Regions from separate parts of the Mesobacillus stamsii genome, predicted to be linked through region 1. Evidence: predicted binding sites of a transcription regulator. Region 1 holds the regulator's gene; the other holds the start of a gene.
The links. The regulator LexA, encoded in region 1, represses DNA repair genes until DNA is damaged. The targets are predictions, from matches to a motif close to CGAACATATGTTCG.
Positions count from the first base shown of each region.

Region 1 (7,347 bases):
ATGTATCGATTGCAAGTACTTCTCCCTCGTCGCCGACATAACGGTGCCAGCCGAGTGAAGATCCCATTTCGATTCCAAGGCGTTTCTTGACAGATTTCGGAATGACAGATTCTTTGTATTCTTTTGATTGCTGTTCAAAGCGATCCCATGATGGCATGCTGACAACAGACACGTTAATGCCTTCGGAAGCTAAAGCTTCTTGTGCTTTGACAGCTAGGCCGACTTCTGAACCAGCTGCAAGAATCATGGCATCTGCACTTTCTTTCCCTGCCGGAGATATGACATAAGCGCCTTTTGACACACCTTCATATGCATTCTTGTCCGTGTTCTTAATGGTCGGCAAGTTTTGGCGAGTCAGCACTAGAGCAGTCGGATTCTTTGTTGATTCAACTGCTAGCTTCCAAGCAGCTGCTGTTTCGTTTCCATCAGCAGGACGAATCACTGACAAGTTTGGCATTGCGCGCAGCCCAGCCAGTTGCTCAACAGGCTCGTGTGTAGGACCATCTTCCCCTACTGCAATGCTGTCATGAGTAAATACATAGGTCACAGGCAAGCCCATTAATGCAGCAAGTCTGATTGCAGGCTTTAAGTAATCAGAGAACACAAAGAAAGTGCCACCAAAAATTCTTAAACCGCCATGAAGTGCCATACCGTTCATGGCTGCGCCCATTGCGAATTCACGTACACCAAACCAGATGTTCCGGCCCTCGAATGAACCTGGGAAGAAGTCACCTGATCCTTTGATCATTGTCTTGTTTGAACCAGCAAGATCAGCTGATCCACCGATTAAATAAGGCAGGTTTTTAGCGATTTTATTTAGTGTTTCACCGGATGATGCGCGGCTCGCAAGGCTCTTTCCTTCTTCGTAAACAGGGATATCCTTATCCCATCCTTCCACTAGTTCACCCTTCAATGCTTTTTCAAACTGGGAACCCAGTTCAGGATAGTCACTCTTATATTGTAAGAACATTTCATTCCATGCCTGTTCTGTTCGTTCCCCTTTTTCAGCAATTTGCTGTTTGAAATGCTCATAAACTTCATTTGGAACATAGAAATCATCTTCAAAGGTCCATTTATAAGCTTCTTTTGTTAGTTTCGATTCATTCGCACCAAGTGGAGCACCGTGAACATCTGATTTACCAGATAAATTAGGAGAACCATATCCGATGATTGTCTTGACTTCGATCATAGTCGGGCGGTCTGCATCTGTTTTTGCTTCCTCAATTGCTCTCGAGATTTCTTCCAGGTTATTGCCGTCTTCAACACGGATGTACTGCCATCCGTACGACTTGAAACGGCCTTCCACGCTCTCGGAGAATGACTTATTAAGGTCCCCATCCAGTGAAATATCGTTTGAATCGTAAAGGACAACCATTTTCCCTAATTTAAGGTGTGCTGCTAGAGAAGCGGCTTCAGCTGAAACGCCTTCCATTAAATCGCCATCGCCACAAATGCTATATGTATAGTGGTCAACGATGTTATAGTTATCCTTGTTGTAAACTGCTGAAAGATGACGCTCTGCCATTGCCATACCAACTGCCATGGCAATCCCCTGACCAAGCGGCCCAGTAGTTGCATCCACACCAGCAGTGTGTCCAAACTCAGGGTGTCCAGGGGTCTTACTTCCCCATTGACGGAATTGCTTAATATCTTCCATGGATAAATCGTATCCTGAAAGATGCAGCAAGCTGTATAACAACATGGATCCATGTCCAGCAGACAGGACGAAACGGTCGCGATTGAACCATTGGGGATTTTTAGGATTGATGTTCATGTAACGTGTCCACAATGTATAAGCCATTGGAGCTGCACCCATCGGCATGCCAGGGTGACCAGAATTTGCCTTTTCAATCGCATCAATAGATAATGTACGAACGGAATCAATGGAAAGCATATCAATTTCTTTAAACATTAAATACATCCTTTCTATAAGTACTAACTACACCCTTAATATTATAGCGCGAGAAAATATTATACAACAAATTATGCCTGAGAGAGATGGAAAGGCTGTATCATTATTTATTTTGTCTCATACTCGCTACCCTTATGTAACCAAACGATGAAGGCGGAAGGGTCTTTCATTTAACCTATTTCTGCTGTTAGTGTTTTCTACGATGCTGTCGAAATCAAAAAGGGATACATCCTCTTCTGTATCCCAAATTGAATATATCAATGAAGTTTACTCTTCATTTTTTCTTCTTTTAATTTTTCAGGTGTTACATCATTGCCCTCTGGGTCAACAATGGTAACTCCCTTTAGGGTATTAAGCATCGAAGAACGAAATGACTGGAGGTATTCGGCACGAAGCTTAGTTTGCTCCTTTGCTTCTTCTTCAGTCAACATGGATGATTTTGCTTTCCTTGCCAGTTCATTGATCCTAGCAATCTTATCACTTGATAGCATAGTAAAGCTCCTTTGTAAAAAATTATATCAACTGTCATCTTACTAAAAAGCATAATGTATTACAAGAAAGGAGCTTTACTCTTCCTCCGACTCTATATACTCCAGATATCTTCTATTCACGGTTGCTTTGGATACATTATAGCCAAATCCTTTAAGGGTAGCGGCGATTTCTGAAAATGTTAGGCCATTATTTCGCAGCCTTACGATTTCCCCTACCGGCATGTCCTTCCTGTCTCTGCCGGAATGCACACCCTGATTTTTGAGATTCTGCTGCGGCTGGTAACCGTGCTCCACCGCTCGTTTCATTCCGCGTTTAATCTTAATATTATGGATTTTCCTCTGGTACTCTTCTACCATGCTGACAATCTGGAGTACCATAGAATCGGATTCAGATAGTTGAAGCTCCCCATTGTGTGAGATGCTATATAGCTTTACATTCTCCTTAAGGATGCAATGAAGGATTGCGACTTTTGCATTCCCTCTGCCAAGTCTGGTTTCATCCTGAATCAACAGCGTACCGATCGCTTTGTCTTTTATCAATTCTAACAGCTCCAGTATGCCATCTCTTTCAAGGTCATAACCGCTTGCCTGTTCTTTAATTATGTTCACTACTTCAAACCCATATTCATCCGCAAGATGGCACAATTCCTCCTCTTGCCTGGCAAGCGATGTTTCCTGTGTTTCCTTAGTTGTACTTACGCGGCAATAAATAATCGCTTTCATGTTGTCATCACCTTATTCTACGTCTAAGTTATCTTTCCGCGCCAGCGATTTGAGTTGGTTGTCCAAATTCAGCCGTCACAGGAATAACAAGCTCATCTCCCGGAAAAATCCTCTCACCGATAATTCCATTTTCCTTTTCCACCCAGCTCACGAATTCATTTTCAGATAAATGATGCTCAGCTGCATAAGTTTCAGCGATCTCCCATAAGGATTGCCCTTCTTCTATAGTAACAGTTATGTATTGTTCACTGTTATTGAAATGTGCTTTTGCTACAAGTGAAAAAATCAGACTGACAGCAATCAGAATAAAAGTGTATGAATAGCCATCCCAAATTTTTTTCATCTTTGACACCCCTTATCGAATATACGTTCGCTTATTTGAATTTATTATAATGCGAACATCCGTTTCATGTCAACAGAAAAATTCGAACTTATGTTTGTATCTACTGACCGGACATGGTATAATAAGGACAAGAAAATATACGAGGTGCGTGAATATGACAAAGTTATCTAAGAGGCAACAAGATATATTTGAATTCATAAAAGCTGAAGTCAAGAAAAAAGGGTATCCGCCATCCGTTCGCGAAATTGGCGAAGCAGTTGGACTGGCCTCTAGTTCAACCGTACATGGCCACCTGGCAAGGCTTGAAAGCAAAGGGCTGATCAGACGTGACCCCACAAAACCGCGTGCGATAGAAATTCTTGAGCTGGACGAAGAAACGCGAATTCCTAAATACAATGTCGTAAATGTTCCCGTGGTTGGGAAAGTTACTGCTGGTGTGCCGATAACTGCAATTGAAAATGTTGAAGAATACTTCCCACTTCCAGATCGCCTGGTTCCGCATGATGAACAGGTTTTTATGCTGGAAGTTATGGGGGACAGTATGATTGAAGCTGGGATCCTCGACGGAGATTATGTTATCGTCAAGCAGCAAAAAACTGCCAATAATGGTGACATTGTTGTTGCCATGACAGAGGAGGATGAAGCGACGGTAAAACGTTTTTTTAAGGAGAAAGACCATTTCCGACTTCAGCCGGAAAACTCATCGATGGATCCAATTATCCTTCGAAATGTATCCATTCTCGGTAAGGTGATCGGTGTATATCGTCATATGCACTAAAAGCAAGCGGACACCGCTTGCTTTTTTCGTTCTATTATTCTTTTTTATGTGAAAGACTATGAGAAGTGCACATTTTCGTACGAAATAGGTAGAATTACTACCAACTTGTCCCTTTCCGAATAAGATGAGGTGTAAGCATTTTTAGAAGGGAAGGAGTTGAGTCATAGATGGGATACAAACGAAATGGCAATGACGTTGCAGGGGTTTATTATCCTAACCACAACAACAATCAAGTAAAAGCAACGATTGATTTTGAGGACCTTTGCAGAGCAGTTCGACGTTGCATCATCAATGATTTGGTTGCCGATGCTCAAGATGAAAATTCTGAATGTGGTTGCGGCTATAAAAAGTGCAAGTGCAGAAACTAATTGTATCAAAAAATCCCGACAAGCCTAAGCCTGTCGGGATTTTCCCTGATTAATGAATATTTGCAGCAGGAAGCACTTCTCTTATCTCTCCCATGAATTTTTCTTCTTGCGCTTTCGTAAGCCACAAATGAACCGTGCCATAATCCTGGCTGTTCCTAATCAAACGGCCAATTCCCTGTCTTAATCGAAGCAGCATATATGGTATGTCAATTTCTGCTGCAGGATTTTCTGCTTGCTTTCGTTTTGCTTGGAAGACGGGGTCATGAGGTGGGAACGGCAAGGAGGCAACGATCACTTGAATAAGAGGTTCTCCAGGGACGTCTAGACCCTCCCATAAACTGTATGAGCAAAGCACCGTACTAGTAACATTCTGGAAGTCTTTAACCGTTTCACTAATCTCTCGGTCTCCTTCGAACAGAATGGCAAAATCCCATTTTTGATCATTCGACCAGATTCTAAAACGCTCCATTTCTTGTATGGAAGAAAACAATACAAGGGTGCTTCCATTGGTTGTTCGCAGGTCTTCCCCTATCTTTATCCATTTAATGCATTCATCATCTTGAACATGAATTTTCACATCCATCTGCTCTGCGTAATCAAATGGGGACGCGACAGTGAAGGAGGAATATTTTTCAATTCCAAGACTTTTCGCTATATAGTGGAAATTCCCAGCTTGCGATAAAGTTGCTGATGAAAACACAAACGGGATGTTCTGTGAGAAAACTTCCTTTTTCAAAATGTCCTCCACCAGTCGAGGCATAATGACAAGAGAAGATTGGACTTCATTTTCCTCAAGCCAGAAGATACCTTCTTCATTCTTCAAGAATATGGATAATCCATAAGCAAAAAACTCAAGATATTCCTCCATGATCTTCAAATGATATTCATCAATCAGGAACATTTCCGCATCAAAAACGAGCTGGTCCATTAATTCGCTGACCTTCTTCTCCAGTGTCTCAGCCGTTTTCCTGATAGATGGGTGCATCGCTACTTCTTTTCTGTTTGAACCTTCCACTGCAGTGGCGTTTTCGACTAGAAGATCGAACCATGAATCATGAAGTTCTATTATATCTTCAATTAAATAAAGAGATTCCTCTCTGACATCCTGATGCATATATCCTGTTAACACCGTCGCCAGAGTATGTGAATTAAATCTGTAAGTCAACCCTTTTTGTGCCGCAAATTCAAGCAGATGGCCTTCATCAAAAATGACAGTGCTTGCTTCGGGCAGCAGGGGCATCTGCCCTTCTCGTTTCCGCGAATCTTTTGTCCAAACATGCTCCATATAAAAATCATGGGAACAGATAATCAAATCCCCGGCATGTCGATAGTAATCCCGATTGAGTGTTTGTCCACAGCGATGGCGCCAGCTGCATGTCGAGCATTGCTGAAGTGGGTCCCAGGCTAGCTGTGACCATTTTTCATTTGTCACCCATGGATATTCCTTTCGATCACCATAACGGGTAAACGAATTCATGGAAATGCCTTCATCAAAAATAAAATCAGGAAGCTGATCATGGACGGCCAGGATATCGAGATCGTCTGACGTATTTGAAAGCTCATCCAGCTTCTTAATACAAACATACTGTTCTCTAGCCTTTGCCAGACGGACATCTACTTTCAGTCCCAGTGCCTGCTCAAGTTTTTGGATATCTCCGTCTTCTTTAACAAGCTGTTCGATCAACGTTTCATCTGAACAGGAAACGATAGCAGGTTTTCCCATATAGCGTGCATATAGGATGGCATAAATAAGGTAGACGAATGTCTTCCCTGTTCCAACCCCCGCTTCCGCGAAAACAATTCCTTTGTTCTTAAAGGCCTGCTCTACCTGAAATGCCATATAAATCTGTTCGTCACGCAGTTCATAGCCTTTTTCCGGCAAAATATCATAAAATACATCCCCAATATAATCTCCTAATAAATCAAAGAACGTATCATTTTTAGTGATGGTAAATGGAAGGTTATTTGTCATTCAAGTTCTCCTCAATGAATTGATTCGGGCAAAAAGCCAACTCTTATCATAACAGAAAATAGATCATTAAGTGAAATAAATTAAACCATTGATGCTGCAACTTGTATGAAGAGTACGTATCTCGCCTGCACTTCGTTTCTATTTATATTTATGCAAACACTTTTGTTCCCGATTAAGCTACCTCCTCACGAATTCAAATCAAATGGAAAGCGAAATCCACTTCGTTGTTTTTGCAGATGGCGATATGCTTGCAATCATCATCTTTTTTTTCCTTGTATTTGGTTTAGGAATTTCGGCAATCGGCGAAAAAGAAATACAAGTGATTGCTTCTTCCAAGGAACAGCTGACGCATTGTTATATTGCTTGTTCAAGGTTTAGCGTTCATTGCCGGTATTGACAGAAATCTTGATATGGGTCGCACTGCCGTAAATATAGTCGAAAATTCTCTTGTAACGAATGTAATCGCAAAATGGGAAGGCGTATTCAAGCCAAGAAAGCAATCAGCTGCAATAACGAAAGCTTCCTAAATTTAGCAATAGTCAACAGGGACCCTGTTGACTATTTTTTTTGCTTTATGACCGCAGTCAGGAAGTTTTCCATACTCTACATAAGTTAAAGGAAAAACCCTGCTTCACTCAAACCTTCAGCTTAAATGCTACAAGTTGTCCTCCACCAGGGTGAAATTTCTGTCCCGACAAATCCAGCCCTCTTGTTTACTGCTCTTACTCCTTCGTTTTCCCGGTTATATGAGTTGTAAATT
Region 1 covers NZ_JAUSUN010000003.1:14,156-21,502, forward strand. The annotation lists gene tkt (transketolase) at 1-1,912, opposite strand, end outside; gene J2S25_RS02760 (DUF896 domain-containing protein) at 2,170-2,403, opposite strand; gene J2S25_RS02765 (YneB family resolvase-like protein) at 2,479-3,126, opposite strand; gene yneA (cell division suppressor protein YneA) at 3,155-3,469, opposite strand; gene lexA (transcriptional repressor LexA) at 3,624-4,247, shown strand; gene J2S25_RS02780 (hypothetical protein) at 4,415-4,615, shown strand; gene J2S25_RS02785 (ATP-dependent DNA helicase) at 4,665-6,587, opposite strand; partial or broken gene J2S25_RS02790 (glutamate:protein symporter) at 6,820-6,947, shown strand; partial or broken gene J2S25_RS02795 (glutamate:protein symporter) at 6,953-7,114, shown strand.

Region 2 (7,347 bases), on a different contig from region 1:
TGAAATTTTTTTATCATTTTTGAAATATGGCTCAAGCGCTTTTTTAAAAGCGTCCTCGATTTTCAAAGTGCCATATTCCTCTTTGCCTAGCTTTAAAGGACACGCTTTTGGCTTTCGCATGAGATCACCCCTTGTATTGCATCTTATGCATGGTGGACAGATGGACTATCCTTGAAAAATCTTATTTTGAGATTCCTTGTTCCTAGTTCTCGAATTGTGAACATTTAAGCCAAAAAAAATTTGATCGATTGATACATTTAATATTCGGGCCAATGTTGGAATTTTTTCGGAATCTAAACCTTTCTTGCCGGACTCTATTTCACTTAGCATCGAGGACGATTTATACCCTAACTCCTTGGTAACGTAGGACTGTGTAAGTCCTCTAAATTCCCGAATCTCTTTAATGTTATCACCAATTTTCTTCTTCATTTTCTTTCACCTCAATTCTCAATACGTGAACTTTATAAACTTATTATAAATTCACATTTTGAGAATGTCAACACTGTTTTTCTCGATTTGTGAATTAAATTTCTCGTATAGAGAATTAGTGTTAATATTTTTCATAAGGAGGCGATAACATTGGAATTTCATGAACGTTTACGATTAATTAGAGAAAAAAAGAAATTACAGCAAAAAGATGCAGCTGCAAAAGTAGGGATTAAAAATAACACTTTGTCTAGTTACGAGTCTGGGGATCGGCAGCCGGATTTTAATATGTTAATAAAACTGGCTGATTTGTACGATGTATCTGTAGAGTATTTATTAAGAGGAAAAGAAAATACACAAAACGAGCCTAATAATTTATTCTTTTTTGACACAGAAGGATTATCAGTTGAAGAAATCGAGGATATAAAGAGACATATTGAATATGTAAAATGGAAGTCAAGCCAGGAAAATCAGAAATGATTAAGCAACAAAGAGATACGCTGATAAATTTCATAAGGTTTATATTTTTTTCGATCGGCTTGCCCGTTTGGTACTTTTATCTTTCGGATCTTTGGTGGATGCTCTTTGTGATCGTTATATTAGCAGGTATAGTGCCAGATATATTATTAAGTGGCATACCAGTAAGAACAAATAAGAAAAATCAAGCTAAAAAAAGTATAAAAACCAAACGAAAAGAAAATTCTAAATATATAAGAAATAACGGAAAAGTACGTGATATTAATACTTTGCTTCTAATACCATTTGATCAAATGAACGGCCATGAATTTGAGAAAGTTGTAGCGGAATATTATAAATTGAAATACAAAAGCGCTATCCAGACACCTCCTTCCAAAGATAGTGGGGTTGATATTATTTATACTGATTCGGATGGATTCAGAGTGGCTGTTCAAGTAAAACATAAAGTTAAATCCGGCAAACCGGTGGATGCGCAGGAAATTTATAAAATAAATGGTGCAAAACGAAATCACAAATGCAACCTAGCTGAATTCGTATCTTCTACTGGTTACACAAAAGACGCACTGCAATATACGGATCAAATGAAAATTAATACTCATGGAGCTTATTGGGTGAATAACGATTTGAAAAAATGGAAAGAAAAAGAAGCAAAACTACGAAAATTATCTTAATCTACTATATCACCAATTTTTTAAGAGGCCTAGATTTCAAAGTCCCGGTCTTTTTTTTGTTGATTATAGGAACAAATGTTCCTATAATGGTGAATGAGGTGATTCTTATGTCCTATTCGTATAAGCCATTCCCTTTGGATGCTTGGATATCCAAATTTTATCAAGAGATTGGCATTTTTACACCACGAGATATCAATGAACAGTACATAGCAAGATCGTTACGAATATTTCTCACCTATTCCGAAAAACGTTGCTATTCGACTCAATCGGGTAATTTCAAGATGATAAACATTCATGATGGACTGAATCCAGAAAAGAAAAGGGAAACATTCTTTCATGAACTTTGCCATTTGCTACGCCATGAGGGAAACCAATATGCAATGATGCCAGAAGCGTTCAGAGAGCTCCAGGAAAGAGAAGCAAACCATTTTACCCGTTACGCTGCTATCCCCTTTCATATGCTAAATTTGATGGACTGGAGAAGCCCTACATTAGTTCATGATATTTCAGAGACATTTCAAGTTTCAGAAGAAGTTAGTGAATATCGTGTGCAACAGGTGTTTCGAAATATGAAACCAAAAAAAAGAGTGGAGAATCAATAATCTCCACTCTTTTTTTCTTTAATTTCTTTATTCGCAAAGGGTACACATGGCATTTGAAATATGGTTCCGAACTGTTTTTTCGCTGATAAATAATTCACTAGCAATCTCTTTTGTTGTTTTGTCTTGTACTAACAGTTCGAAAACCTCTCTTTCACGTTTAGTGAGTAGTGGCTTGTGAGCATATTCATTATCCTTCAAGTATTGTAACCCTCCTTGCCTTCGCCAGCTGTGAACTGCGGGGTGGGTATAAATTTAGTCAAAATATCATATGTGAAGGAAAGTAGTGGAGTGACAATATTTAAGGGACGTCAGGCCAATTTTTAAAAATGGGCTAACTTTCCGGTTCATTCTCTTTTGTAGTCACGATCGTCCATTGAGCTGCCGGCCCTTTTTGAAGAAAACCAACGGAGTTGATTTCACCCGATATCATTGAACCGTGGAGTTTTTTCTTATTAAAAACCGCTCCCTCATTTCCTCCGTCCATGACTCACCCTTTCCTGTCTTTTTGGAAATTTGAACCATCGCCCCCCTGCCAGCAAGACAAATCGAACCATCGGCTTTTTTGACCATATAATGTAAATCTACAGAGGAATTGCCGACAGAATTCGCTTTGACAAAAATTTTCAAGTCTTCATCAAAAAAGATCTGGCTTAGATAATCACATTGGAGATCCGCTACAACCGGGATTGTTTGATTTTCAGGCTTTAACCAGTCCTGCATAAACCCATGACTCTTGAAATATTCAATTCTCGCTTGTTCAAAATAGACAAACGGAACGGTGTTATTTAAATGACCGAACATATCTGTTTCTGAAAAGCGGACCTTCACTTGGTAAAAAAAATCAAATTCCTTTTCCCAGCTGGAAATTTCGTCAATGTATTCCATCTTCTTCAATTTAAAACCTCCTGAAAATAATGGTTATTCATTCAGAGAATGATTGGAAAAGCCTCCTTCTCATGAGGAAAAGGAGGCCTTTCTTTCTAATAAAAACTAATAGATTTTCCCTTCGAAAATTGTCCAGCGTATTTCTTACACTTGGTCGCTTCCGAAGAAGTTCTTGAACGATTGGAAGGTTGTATCACGGTTCAAGGCAGCAATGGATGTAGTTAAAGGTATGCCTTTAGGACAGGACTGAACACAATTCTGTGAGTTACCGCAGTTTGCAAGCCCACCGTCTCCCATGATGGTTTCAAGACGCTCGCCTTTATTTAATTCACCTGTAGGATGCGCATTGAACAGACGGACCTGGGACAAGGACTGTGGTCCAATGAAATTTGATTTGCTGTTTACATTTGGGCAAGCCTCTAAGCAAACACCGCAAGTCATACATTTTGAAAGCTCATATGCCCACTGACGTTTTTTCTCTGGCATCCGAGGTCCTGGGCCAAGATCGTACGTTCCATCAATTGGAATCCATGCCTTTACCCGTTTCAATGAGTCAAACATCCGGCTGCGGTCAACCTGAAGGTCACGGATAATTGGGAAGGTTCTCATCGGCTCCAGTCTGACAGGCTGCTCAAGCTGGTCAATCAGCGCCGAACACGACTGACGCGGACGCCCATTAATAACCATTGAGCATGCACCGCATACTTCTTCTAGACAGTTCATATCCCAAGCAATTGGTGTAGTCGCCTCCCCTTTAGCATTAACCGGGTTCCGGCGGATTTCCATCAAAGCGGAAATGACATTCATATTAGGACGGTAATCAAGTTCAAATTCTTCCTGATAAGGGGCTGAATCAGGAGTATCCTGGCGGCTGATGATAAATCGGACAGTTTTTTTCTCTGACATACCTTATTACTCCCCTTTCTTCTTGGAATAATCGCGCTTACGCGGTTTGATTAAGGAAACGTCAACGTCTTCATATTGGAAAGCCGGCGCTGAATTTGCATCAACAAACTTAGCCATAGTCGTCTTCAGGAACTCCTCATCATTACGGTTAGGGAAGTCCGGCTTATAGTGGGCTCCACGGCTTTCATTGCGGTTATATGCACCAATCGTAATCACGCGTGCAAGCTGAAGCATGTTTTGAAGCTGGCGTGTGAATACCGCACCCTGGTTGCTCCATTTTGCCGTATCATTGATATTGATATGTTTGTATCGCTCCAACAGCTCCACGATTTTTTCATCGGTCTTTTTCAGTCTGTCATTGTATCGGACAACTGTGACATTGTCTGTCATCCATTCGCCAAGCTCTTTGTGAAGAACGTATGCATTTTCAGTGCCATCCAATGACATGACATTGTTCCATTTCTCCTGTTCCATCTTGACAGCATCCTCAAACAGTACGGAAGAAATAGCATCAACGCTCTTTTCAAGGCCGCTGATGTATCGGATTGCGTTTGGACCTGCAATCATTCCGCCGTATATTGCCGACAATAATGAGTTAGCGCCTAGACGATTCGCACCATGCTGGGAGTAGTCTACTTCCCCGGCCGCAAACAGGCCTGGAATATTGGTCATTTGATCGTAGTCAACCCATAGGCCGCCCATAGAATAATGTACAGCCGGGAAGATTTTCATTGGAACTTTTCTCGGGTCATCACCCATGAATTTTTCATAGATTTCAATAATTCCGCCCAGCTTGATATCAAGCTCTTTAGGATCCTTATGTGAAAGGTCAAGATACACCATGTTCTCGCCGTTGATGCCAAGTTTCTGGCTTACGCACACATCGAAAATTTCCCGCGTTGCGATATCACGCGGTACAAGGTTTCCATATGCAGGATATTTTTCTTCCAAAAAGTACCAAGGTTTGCCATCCTTATAGGTCCAGACTCGTCCTCCTTCACCGCGGGCAGATTCACTCATCAGGCGAAGTTTGTCATCACCAGGAATTGCTGTTGGGTGGATTTGGATGAATTCGCCGTTTGCGTAATAACCACCCTGCTGGTACACGATCGCAGCGGCTGAACCTGTATTGATAACCGAGTTTGTTGTTTTCCCGAAAATGATGCCTGGGCCTCCAGTTGCCATGATGACAGCATCTGAAGCAAATGATTTGATTTCCATCGAAGTTAGGTTCTGCGCTACAATTCCGCGGCAAATCCCTTCTTCATCCTTAATTATTCCAAGGAATTCCCATCCTTCGAACTTGGTGACCAAACCAGAAACTTCATGGCGGCGAACCTGCTCATCCAATGCGTATAAAAGCTGCTGGCCTGTTGTCGCTCCAGCAAATGCTGTCCGGTGATACTGGGTACCTCCGAAACGGCGGAAGTCCAGCAATCCTTCAGGTGTACGGTTGAACATAACACCCATACGGTCTAGAAGGTGGATGATTCCAGGTGCTGCTTCCGCCATCGCTTTTACAGGAGGCTGGTTCGCGAGGAAGTCTCCACCGTATACTGTATCATCAAAGTGCTCCCATGGAGAGTCACCTTCACCCTTTGTATTTACTGCACCGTTAATTCCTCCCTGTGCGCATACAGAGTGGGAACGTTTTACCGGTACAAGAGAAAACAGTTCAACAGGAGTTCCTGTTTCTGCAACTTTTATAGTAGCCATTAAGCCAGCCAAACCGCCACCGACTACAATTACCTTACCTTTACTCATCGTGACTCACTCCCTTAAATCCAAGTCTGTCTTTCTATTAAGTTCATTCGTAAATCTTTGTTGGCTGCGGAAACTCCTCTTATACAAATGCGAGAATTGCGCTGACTCCGACAATGGAAAGCGCAATGAATACACCGATTGAGATATAGGTGGAAATCACCTGTGAACGCGGTGTTACAGTGATGCCCCAGCTGACGAAAAAGGACCATAATCCGTTCGCAAAGTGGAAAGTAGTAGAAATGACACCAATTAAATAGAACCAAAGCATGAAGGGACTGGACAGAATCGCCTCCATCATCTGGAAGTTGACTGCTGCACCGAACGCTGCGGCAATACGCGTTTCCCATACATGCCAAGCTACGAAAATCAATGTAATAACTCCAGAAACACGCTGAAGCATGAACATCCAGTTTCTGAAATAACCATATTGGCCTATATTGTTCTTAGCGGTAAAAGCAATATAAAGACCGTAGATTGCATGAAATAATAATGGTAAGAAGATAATGAATATTTCTAGAAAATACCTGAAAGGCAACAACTCCATGAAATGTGCTGCACTGTTAAATGATTCCTCTCCCCTAGTTGCAAAGTTGTTGACTACAAGATGCTGTGTGAGGAAAAGACCGACCGGAATAACACCCAGCAATGAATGCAGCCTCCGCCAATAAAACTCTTGTCTACCCGCCATATGTATACCCCCCTTGAATTTTGCCTTGATGTTTTGGCCTGCTCTCCCCATCCCTATGAAACTAACAGATTGATGTCGCCAAACATCAAATATAAGCATTTTTTACAATTATGTGACATGTTCATTTTACTCCCATCATATTAGAGCGTCAAGAAAACGTATACATAAAAATGCTTATTTAAGTAAAATTTTAAAAATATATTAATATTATAAAAATGTCCTTTTCTTATTTATTCCAATGCATGAAAGGTTATATTAAAATAGCACTATCGCCCTTTGAAACCAAAGAGGAAAAAATTTTTTTGGATTTTCAAGATAGTGTATCGGTTCAGTGTGGAATTAACATACAAGAAACCATTTTTTACGAAATGAAATTTTCGTCAACTCCGGTTATTTTTTCGGTAAATTGTTTATAATAGAATAATAGAAAGAGGGGAGAACATGAGCGAAACTACAACTCCTGGGCAGAAAAAGGAACGCAGTCCACTTGCTGTTTCAGCATTTGGATACGATTTGGTCAGGGAAGATCTATTGAATGAGTTGCTCGGCAAAGACAAACCCGAAATCCTTTACTGGGCCGGAAAGCGGCTCGCTAGGAAATATCCATTAACAAGCATGGAGGAGACGGTCCAATTTTTCCAGGACGCCAGCTGGGGCCTCCTAACCGTCAAAGAAGAATCTAAAAGAGAAATGCTGTTGGAACTCAGCAGCGAACTGATTTCCTCGAGACTGAATCAAAACCAAAATTCCACTTTCCAGCTCGAAGCCGGCTTCATCGCCCAACAAATAGAATATCAAAAAAAGGTGACAGCCGAAGCCTTCGAGCACCCGAATAAGAAATCATTCAAAGTTCAGTTTACAATCAAGTGGGATAAGACTGATATTATTGAATAAATAGGAGAGGGCACAGCGAAACCGATGCTGTGCC
Region 2 covers NZ_JAUSUN010000005.1:13,752-21,098, forward strand. The annotation lists gene J2S25_RS05350 (helix-turn-helix domain-containing protein) at 166-429, opposite strand; gene J2S25_RS05355 (helix-turn-helix domain-containing protein) at 580-906, shown strand; gene J2S25_RS05360 (restriction endonuclease) at 903-1,574, shown strand; gene J2S25_RS05365 (ImmA/IrrE family metallo-endopeptidase) at 1,682-2,176, shown strand; gene J2S25_RS05370 (helix-turn-helix domain-containing protein) at 2,204-2,374, opposite strand; gene J2S25_RS05375 (acyl-CoA thioesterase) at 2,603-3,070, opposite strand; gene sdhB (succinate dehydrogenase iron-sulfur subunit) at 3,206-3,967, opposite strand; gene sdhA (succinate dehydrogenase flavoprotein subunit) at 3,974-5,731, opposite strand; gene J2S25_RS05390 (succinate dehydrogenase cytochrome b558 subunit) at 5,811-6,419, opposite strand; gene J2S25_RS05395 (YslB family protein) at 6,861-7,313, shown strand.
Region 2: the regulator LexA is predicted to act here: its motif matches at 1,643-1,656, upstream of J2S25_RS05365 (ImmA/IrrE family metallo-endopeptidase).